Regions from separate parts of the Paenibacillus sp. J31P190 genome, predicted to be linked through region 2. Evidence: riboswitches for the same ligand, from Rfam matches in the RefSeq annotation. Region 2 holds a riboswitch; each other region holds the start of a gene.
The links. A riboswitch is a leader RNA that binds a small molecule or an ion and turns the genes downstream of it on or off. The one in region 2 is predicted to bind cyclic di-GMP.

Region 1 (3,282 bases), on a different contig from region 2:
TTTTGTCTCTGTCATGCCATTAACTATACCTCGTGCAGCCAATGGCTCGATCACTTCCCGAGCCCAATGTCTCTCGGCATCGCGAAAGGACACGTCGTTCAAAATTAATGCATAGACGCCGGAGCTCGGAATATCTGCTGTAACCATCGATCCCGATAGTTGCCCATTTAGTCGAATCCATGATTGGGTTATATCATCAAAACGGTAAACTAACAGTTTCCGCTGCTCAAGTAGCGTTAATGCTACCGAATCATAGCCAAAAGCCAGCTTGAGATTGCCGGGGTGCTCGCCTTCAATTCCAGATACGGACCAAATGCCAGAAACAAACTGTAAGTGATGGCTACCATTAGCAGCGAGCGCCCACGCATCTTGTTTCTTTTCGAGCTTGAGTCTCACAGAAGTATTGCCCGTTAGAACACCTTTCGCCACCGTTAGCTTAACGCGACCGTCCAAGGCATCAAGCTCTCCGCCCTCAGAGCCAATCATTTTCGATACGTCGGTCTTTGACGAAGCAGCCTGACCATAACCACCCGAAACCGGCTGAGTCACAATCCGCGTCATTGTGCGGTATGAAATCATCCCATCCAGACGCTTCAGAACAAGCTGATTCTCAACAAATGCGTACGCATTAAAGGCCGTACTCCCCCGTTCCATCGCATACGTCTCATTGAGAAGCAGATTAACTCCGTTCAGCTGTGGTGTCCCGCCTTGATCCTGAATCCAAGCCGCATACTCATCGCCGATATAGAGTCGCGGATATTCGCTACCTTTTTTCGTTTGCGGGGTCAAATCCTTTAGTACCGGATCGTTTGGATTCGACACATCGAGCAGGATGATTTTTGTGCGGAATTCCGAATCGGATTGTTTAATGATCGCGTAGGTTCCATTGAATGCAGAATCCATGATGAACTGACCTCTAGGCAAAGGTAACACCGAAATCGTGTCTGCTATAGCCAAACGATGAAGACTTAGCCCCCCGTTTGCTACATTCGTAAACAGCACCTTCCCTTTGGAAACAATTGGATAACGCCCACTGCCGAACTGTGTTTCTTTATTGAGGCTAAGGTTGTAATGATACATCTTATAGTCCGTCGACTCGAACCAAACGATATCCTCCCCATCCATCGAGAGGCGGGGGATACTCCCCATATTGCTGCTGAGTTGCTTCTCTGTACCTTCAGAGATCTTAATCCCCCAGACCGTCCACCCTCCGGTATCTGGACCACTCGTACGACGATCTATCCACGCAACATACACCGAGCCATTTACAGATTCCGAAACAACCGGATCAGACTTCAACGAATCAGCTGTAGTTAATTGCTTCGTTTCTCCTGATTGCAAGCTGCGGTAAAAGACTTGCGGGATCCCCTTGTCGTCACCTTGCATCCAGACCATGTGTTGACCGGATACATAAGTTCGTTCATCTGGAGCCTTAACCAGACTTACTTGGTCGGTTGACTCGTAGCGTACTTCTGCCCAAGACGATGTCGGAAGCATCACCAAGGTGAACATAAGCACAAGTGTCAGTGATAACCACTGGTATGATTTACACAAAAATTGTTTGATCCACATTTAACTTCTCTTCCTCTCTTTTAGCCAATAAAAACCCAAGCCCCTAAAGGTAACCCGACTAACGTCCCATGGGGTGCGACTCATGGCTTAGACCGATGGTTTTGCGCCTCCACCTTTTGATGGATTTTCCTTTGTTCAATGTTGCTAGAACTATAATCTCACTCGTTCTAAGCTTCAGGCTTACCCTGTTTAAATTTCCCTTGGAATTTCACAGTGCCGTTTTTATCATATAAAGTGCCTTGTCCATCAGGAAAACCATTGATAAAGTCTCCTTCGTAACGTTCCCCGTTCTCGTAATAATACGTTCCCTTTACAAGATAGTAATGTTCGTACTGACCTTCGGCTTTCAGATTTCCGTTCTCATAATACTCTTTACCAACACCATTCCGGGCACCTCCCACGAATGGTCCTACATAAGACTTAGCTCCTGATGGATAATAATCAATCCCATTGCCATTCCGATTGCCTTCCTTATATTCTCCTTCTCGTTGAAGAAGGCCATTGGCATCATATTCCTTACCATTACCATCTTCCCTACTTTGTAAAAAACCACCCTCATATTTCAGCTTTCCGCCCACATAATATTTTCCATGTCCGCTGAAGTAGCCATCTTTCATCCCTCCCTCATAAACTGGACGGCCTTGGATGTACAACTTACCTTTGCCCGTAAGGCTTCCAAAAACCTCCTGACCCTCGTACTTCAAAAACCCGCTGTCATCGTACTTACGAATAACGCCGTTAGGCAATCCCCTCGTAAATTGCCCGGTAATAATCTCACCCGTACGATCTTCTCCGAACAAGAAGCCTTCGAAATACATAGTGCCCCAACCCGTAACCTCATCTTTTTGAAATTCAGCATCGTACCAAAGCGATCCGTCATTGCGGTAAAGCTTGCCTTTCCCATTCATCTTGCCGTCTTTGAGCTGACCTTCGTACATTACCTTACCATCTTCGTAAAACAGCTTTCCTTCCGTACTTGCGTCATACAGGTATACAGCCTTCAAGTTGGCATCCCATACTACTTTGCGACCCGTTGCTTCACCGACAAAACGCAGCGGAACGAACGTATAGCCTTTATTTGAATAGGGTGCAACCGGCATTTCGATGGATTGCTCATTGGTGGATGCTGATAAGCTCCCCAGCTGCAAGCTGAGCGATTGTCCTTCCTTTTGTCCCGTTACCCTCCGTGCGTTTTCGTCCCATTGAATGGTTAAGCCCAGCTTTTCAAAAATAGTACGAAACTCAACCGTCGTGTAATTGTCATGCAGAGCAGGCTGCTCGTTAAATTTCAGTTCTTCTCCGTCAAGAAATACGCGAATCGGATCCTCCGCAATAGTTTGCTTGATTCTCTTGTTCACCCAGTACTCGCGCAGAGGAACATCGGCAATGTCGTGTAGAAAGATTGCATAGATTCCCGGTTTCTCAATTGCTGTATGAATCACATTTGAATTGTCCCCCAATAGCCCCCCCATATAAATCCATGAGTCAGACTCCAGTCGGAAAATGCCAAGCTTATCCCGAAATTTATGCGGTACTCTGCTCTCCATATAAGACATATTAAGCTGGATTTCTAACACCGTTTGATCCGGAAAATCGATATTCCACGGCAAGCTGACCATCATCTGTCCGCTCTGCATCGCCTTTGTGAGTTCCAAATTCTTGTCTTCCGCTGGTGCCAGCTTAATTTTGCCTAAAGTATCCTCGAATGCA
Region 2 (3,282 bases):
AATCAATGGCATGAACTTTATCGATTACTTGATTTCGCTGCGCATGGACAAGGCAAAGAAGCTGCTTGTCGGTACGGATTTGAAGGTAAACGAGATTGCGGAGCAGATCGGCTATCAGCCTTCGTATTTTATTCGACTGTTCCGAAAGTATGAGGATATGACACCGGGTCAGTATAGAGATAAAATAAATAGCATAAAAAAAGAGTCACCTGTTTGAGGTGGCTCTTTTTGGTGTTTCGTATACGCGCCCGAGATGATTCGAACATCCGGCCTACAGTTTAGGAAACTGTTGCTCTATCCTGCTGAGCTACGGGCGCATGGCAAGAATTATGATAGCACGAAGGCTTTCGTGGCGCAACCTTAATGGCGGATTTGAAAAAGACACTTGAAGCGGCGGGACTAACTAAGGTGCAAACGTATTTGCAGAGCGGAAATGTCTTGTTCATCTCGGAGGAAGCGGTAGAACCGCTGCGCCAGCGTATCGAGCAGGAGATTAGCAAAGCCGTAGGCGTTTCACCTACCGTCATTTTGCGTACGATAGAGGAGCTGGCACAGATTCTTGCGACTTGTCCATATGAAGTGGATGCTTTATTAGAAGGCGAAACGATACAGATTTCTGTTCTATCGGAAGATCCTCCGCAGCAAACCTCCGACGTCTTGTCCAAAGGAATAAGTGATGCGGATGAATTCCAGATCAATGGGCGCGAAATTTATTTTCTATTTCGTCAAAGCGTTCTGGATTCGAAACTAGCGAGCAATATTCAGAAACTTGGGGATACGGCAACAACACGAAATTGGAATACGATGAACAAACTAGCTGAGTTGGCAACGGCCATGAAGAATTAGATGACGGAACTTCTAAGCTTTACCGCGTAATTTACGGAAAAATTGGGTCAGCATCGTCGAACACTCTTCTTGTAAGACCCCGCTAACGACATCGACACGGTGATTGAACCGGTCCTCCTGCAGCAAATTCATGAGCGTTCCGGCGCAGCCAGCCTTCGGATCAATGGTGCCGTAGATGACCTCCGGAATCCGCGATTGCACAATCGCGCCCGCACACATCGGGCAAGGCTCTAGGGTGACATAGAGCTGGCAATCCAAAAGCCGCCAGGCCCCCAGATGCTCGCTCGCTTGTTTGATGGCGATCATTTCGGCATGAGCGAGAGGATCTAGGGTTGTTTCACGCAAATTGTAGCCGCGGCCAATGATTTGACCTTGATGGACAACGACCGCTCCAATCGGTACTTCTCGGATGGCTTCGGCTTTAAGAGCCTCTTGAATGGCTTCTTTCATCCAGGGGATATGTTCATCCACAGGGGAACACCTCGCTAATATATTTTTATCCACATGTGCATAACAATCGAACATTCATTCCGTTGTTAACAACCTGTGGATAGGTTTGTGGATAACTTAAAAAGCTGTGGATATTTAATCTATCTAACATTACATACAACAAAAAGAACAGCTATGCAAGGAATTTTGTTGATAATAGCAACTACGCTAGGTATAATGATAGATATTAGTAGGTCTTTTAGACCATATAGTACGTGATAGGTAAAAATAAATAGCAAGGTTCGACAAAGGCAAACTTGTTGAAAAGCAAGGACGCAAAGCTGAGGGTCTACGGTTCCATTGGAACTATGGCAGCCTAGTTACCGAAAATCGATGCTTTTTTTGATTGAGGTAATAGGCTGCTCCTACCTAAGGGGCGGTCTATTTTTATATAGGGAATAACTTGAGTAAGGAAGAGGTGCTGATTATAATGGCCAACGGGTATAACGTCATGAAATATTACGGAAGTAAGGAGGGGTATGACGCTGATGTGCTAATCGATAGCAAGGCTGTGTTGGGAAAGGACGATTTCGTAGCCACAGGTGTACTAACCTATGCTCTTGGAGATATCATTGAGGTGGAATTGCCGGAATACGATGTCTTCCAACTTGGTGATAAAGCGAAAATGACGGTTTATACCAAATCCGGCTTGTTTGTGATGAATACAACCGTTGTTGCCAAAGAATTCGGCTCCGTCATTGTCATTAATCCACCTGAAAATCGTAAGAAATTCGCAGAAAAAAGGGAATTCCCACGCGTGGATGTGAAACATACAGGTCTCCTATTCGGACTTCAGGATATGAATAAAAGAAATAAACATCAATTTGAAAACCCGCTTGGTATCTCAATCAAAAATATATCCATCAACGGACTAGGATTTACCATTAATGATAATTCTATGATTGATAAGATCGTTCAAAAACATTCCCAACTTGAGGTCGAGCTGGATTTGGGCTTTACGATCCCTTGTTCGATGGAAATTGTAAGAAAAGAAAAGGTTGAAAATGGTTTTTATTACGGGGCTAGTTATATCGACATTCCGCAGGAAAAAACCAATGCTTTAAGGGGTTTTATCCTTACGAATCAGATCGAAACTTACTTCGTACAGAAGCGGGAAGAGCAATTTAAAAAAGCGACGGAAAAAAAGTCTGCGGCGAATCGATAGCCTTCAGGCTTTTTTTTGCGTTCCAAGTGCTATATAATAAGAAGGATGATTTTCGAAAATTAAGGAGTTGTAACTACAATGGCTTTGAAAGCAGGTATCGTCGGTCTACCGAACGTAGGAAAATCGACATTGTTTAATGCAATTACACAGGCGGGAGCAGAATCTGCGAATTATCCGTTTTGTACGATCGATCCGAATGTTGGGGTAGTTGAAGTACCAGACGAGAGATTGCAGAAGCTGGTAGAGATTGTTGTGCCTAAGAGCATTGTCCCGACAGCCTTTGAATTCGTTGATATTGCTGGTTTGGTAAAAGGTGCGAGCAAAGGTGAAGGGCTTGGAAATAAATTTTTGGCACACATTCGTGAAGTGGATGCCATTGTGCATGTTGTACGTTGTTTTGAAGATGATAATATTACCCACGTTTCCGGTAAAGTGGATCCAATCGGCGATATCGAAACGATTAATCTTGAATTAATTTTGGCCGATATTGAGTCGGTAGAGAAGAAGATCGAGCGTTCGCGCAAAAACCTCAAAGGCGGCGACAAGAAAGTTGTTGCTGAAGTGGAGTGTTTAGAGCGTATTAAAGAAGCGCTTTATGCAGATAAACCGGCACGCAGTCTGGATCTTAGCGAAGATGAGAAGCTTCTCGTGCGCGACCTTCATTTACTGACAATGAAACCCGTGCTTTATGCGGCAAACGTAAGTGAAGATGAAGTAGCAACAGCAGATGAAAATCCTTTTGTGAAAATTGTGAAAGAATTTGCTGAGGGCGAAAACAACGA
Region 3 (3,282 bases), on a different contig from region 2:
ATTAGTTAAATTATGTAAGACTGGCTATAAGCATGAGTGTATCATTTTGAAACCCAAGATAAAAGCGATACACCAGCAAAATAACATAATTCGTTATGTCATACAAGTTGACATGACCTTTTTGTAAGTCCCTACAATATAGGTTCCAAGCCCCAATTATTTATTATACTACCACTGGTTAATAAAATCTAGATTACCCTTTGTTAATTTTATCGTTCATAAGTCTCATGAATTGTTCGGGTCCTAACGGGCTGCTGAACAGCATTCCTTGCACTTCCGTACACTGCAAAAGTCTCAAGTGCTCCAGCTGTTCTTCTGTTTCGACACCCTTTGCAATTAAATTTAGACCTAGACGGTGAGCCATGCGAATTATGGCAGCAGCCAACAGCTGATTCTCATCGTCGTCTACTAAATCCCGAATCAATGTGCTATCCAATTTTACGCTATCGAGCGGCATACCTTCGAGCCCACTTCGTGTAAATAGACCTGTACACAAGTCATCCATCACGATACGCACTCCGAATTTCTTCAGGATAATCAATTTCTCGCTAGCCTCTTGTACATTGGAAGATGTGATACTTTCCGTAAGGTCTAGCTCCACCAACATCGGATCGATACCTGTTTCTTTCAAAACAACGGCAATTTCTTCAATAAAATGCTCATCTTTAAACTGCGAAGCCGTTACTGCTAGAGTCATTCTCAGCGGTGTGTAGCCCTCGTCCTGCCAGATTCTCATCTGTCTGCACGCCGTTCGTACAGCCCATTTTCCGATAGGTATCATGAAACCCATTTCCTCGGCCGCTTTCTTCCAATCCATACTAGTTGCGAGGAGGTTGTCTCCCTTACTCCAATGAATGATCGCTTCCATTCCGATTAATTTCCGGTTTGTTATTTCATATTGAGGCTGATATAGGATTTCAAACTGATTGTTGTCTATGGCCAATCGGAGCTCTTTCTCCATGTGAGCTTTGCTCTTCACCATGGCATCGATGTCAGAGGCATAGAATTGGAACTGGTTATGCCCCCGATTCTTGGCCGCGTACATCGCTTCATCTGCATACGCCATGAGCTGATCAGGCAGCTTACCGTCTAACGGATACAACGCTATCCCTATACTAGCAGTTATGGTTACTGGCATTCCATCTAGGATAAAAGGCTCTTCCAGAGCCATTTGAATTCGGGAAGCTACAACTCTTGCATCTTCAGGCTTTGCAAAAGATTCTAGTAATATAGTAAACTCGTCGCCACCTTGGCGGTACACCGTATCCGATCCACGCAGGCAGCCCAGCAACCGTTCTGCTGCAAGGCGAATTAAACGGTCACCGTAGGCATGACCTAATGAATCGTTGACATCCTTGAATCTGTCCATGTCCAAGAACATAACAGCCGCCAGTTGTTCATTACGCTGCGCATGCAGGAGCGCCCGCTCCAACCGGTCATTAAACAATCGGCGATTGGGTAATCCCGTTAAAGTATCATGATAGGCCAGAAAGGCTAATTGTTTACTCTTTTCTTCCTGCTCTCTACTAGTAAGAAGCAGTTGCCCTACACTCTTCGCAAAAAATAGACAGATTAGTGTTTGAACAAGCACACTAATGTAAACGTAAGGCGAAAAGGAGAAAGAAGAAGCAGCAAGTAGATTAATGGTCAACAAAAAGAAGCCCAGTACGCCCAAATAGACCAACGTTTGCGCTTTCATATGCTGTATCCACTTAGAAAGTATGCCTCTCATTCTTGAACCTCCTTATTTGATAAAAAAAAGGCTATTCCGAATCGGAATAGCCGTAGGTGTACCTGTCTAGGTAAACTGCAACCTGTCGGCAGCCCAGCCATCATTGTTGCGAGGGCAACCTTAGATCTGCAGCTTTGCGTCCTTACCTTTCGATAAGTTTGCCTTTTACGATATTAAGGGAATAAATGGGACTAATTAACTATATCATATTCATTCCACATTTGGCTATTTTTCCTCAAATAAGCAAGTTAAATAGCTTGGGGTCCTTATTTATTTCTATATAGCCATAATCCTTCTGAGATAGGCGCTCAATAAGACCTTCATAATCATCTTTATTTTTGAGCTCAATGCCGACCAGTGCTGGAGCATCGTCCCTATTATTTTTTTTCGTATACTCAAATCTTGTAATATCGTCTGTGGGTCCTAAGACTTCTTCCAGAAATTCGCGCAAGGCCCCAGCACGCTGCGGGAAATTAAGGATAAAGTAGTGCTTCAAGCCTTCATACACGAGCGATCTTTCTTTAATCTGCTGCATACGGTCAATGTCATTGTTGCCGCCGCTGATGATACAAACCACATTCTTACCGCGAATCTGTTCCCGATAGGCATCGAGTGCTGCAACCGGGAGTGCGCCAGCCGGCTCAATAACAATCGCGTTATTGTTGTAAAGCTCCAGAATGGTTGTACATTCCTTGCCGGAAGGAACAATTACGATATCCTCCAGCTTATCTTTACAAATCTCAAAGGTAAGCTCGCCCACCCTTTTCACAGCTGCACCGTCTACAAACTTCTCGATCGTGGATAAAGTCACGACCTTCCCCTGCTTGAGCGCTTCCGTCATGCTTGCCGCGCCCTCCGGCTCAACACCGATGATGCGCGTTCGAGGAGAAACACTATCCACATAAGTCGCAACTCCCGCTGCCAAGCCGCCTCCGCCAATCGTCGCGAAGATAAAGTCAGGAGATTCGGGCATTTGATTCATAATCTCGAGGCCAACTGTGCCTTGCCCAGCAATTGTACGGACATCATCAAAAGGGTGTATGAACACTTTATTCTCTTGAGCACAATACGCTTTGGCATGGTTAGAGGAGTCATCGAATGAATCACCCGTGAGAATAACTTCAACAAAAGATCCGCCAAATAACTTAACTTGGGAAATCTTTTGTCTAGGCGTTGTCGTCGGCATGAAGATTTTGCCTTCAATACCGAGCTGCTTACAGGAATAAGCCACACCTTGCGCATGATTGCCAGCGCTCGCACACACGACACCCGCTTCTCGTTCCTCCGGTGTTAAGCTTTGAATCACATTATACGCTCCACGAATTTTGAAAGAACGGACAATTTGCATATCTTCACGTTTAAGATAAACGTTGCATTCATACAAGTTAGAGAGCAGCTCATTGCGTTGCAACGGCGAAGGTTCGATCACCCTGCTGAGCACATGATTGGCCCTAATAATATCTTCCAAACCTACTTTACTGGAAACAACCATTTTCTCTTACTTCCTTTCTCCGCATTGTGCAATTAAAGTTTTAAAGATTATTGTAGCA

Region 1: it holds a riboswitch for cyclic di-GMP, as region 2 does, so the genes downstream of both, AC58U0_RS27800 (S-layer homology domain-containing protein) here and AC58U0_RS24965 (PilZ domain-containing protein) in region 2, are expected to answer to the same signal.
Region 3: it holds a riboswitch for cyclic di-GMP, as region 2 does, so the genes downstream of both, AC58U0_RS28780 (putative bifunctional diguanylate cyclase/phosphodiesterase) here and AC58U0_RS24965 (PilZ domain-containing protein) in region 2, are expected to answer to the same signal.

Annotation. Positions count from the first base shown of each region.
Region 1 covers NZ_JCAUAS010000020.1:120,170-123,451, forward strand. Annotated here, with positions in the region: gene AC58U0_RS27800 (S-layer homology domain-containing protein) at 1-1,572, opposite strand, end outside; cyclic di-GMP riboswitch class I at 1,618-1,712, opposite strand; gene AC58U0_RS27805 (stalk domain-containing protein) at 1,740-3,282, opposite strand, start outside.
Region 2 covers NZ_JCAUAS010000016.1:164,974-168,255, reverse strand. Annotated here, with positions in the region: gene AC58U0_RS24985 (helix-turn-helix domain-containing protein) at 1-217, shown strand, start outside; tRNA gene AC58U0_RS24980 (tRNA-Arg) at 244-317, opposite strand; gene AC58U0_RS24975 (DUF1697 domain-containing protein) at 364-846, shown strand; gene tadA (tRNA adenosine(34) deaminase TadA) at 859-1,296, opposite strand; cyclic di-GMP riboswitch class I at 1,576-1,663, shown strand; gene AC58U0_RS24965 (PilZ domain-containing protein) at 1,766-2,500, shown strand; gene ychF (redox-regulated ATPase YchF) at 2,579-3,282, shown strand, end outside.
Region 3 covers NZ_JCAUAS010000022.1:44,098-47,379, forward strand. Annotated here, with positions in the region: gene AC58U0_RS28780 (putative bifunctional diguanylate cyclase/phosphodiesterase) at 194-1,732, opposite strand; cyclic di-GMP riboswitch class I at 1,817-1,905, opposite strand; gene ilvA (threonine ammonia-lyase IlvA) at 1,968-3,224, opposite strand.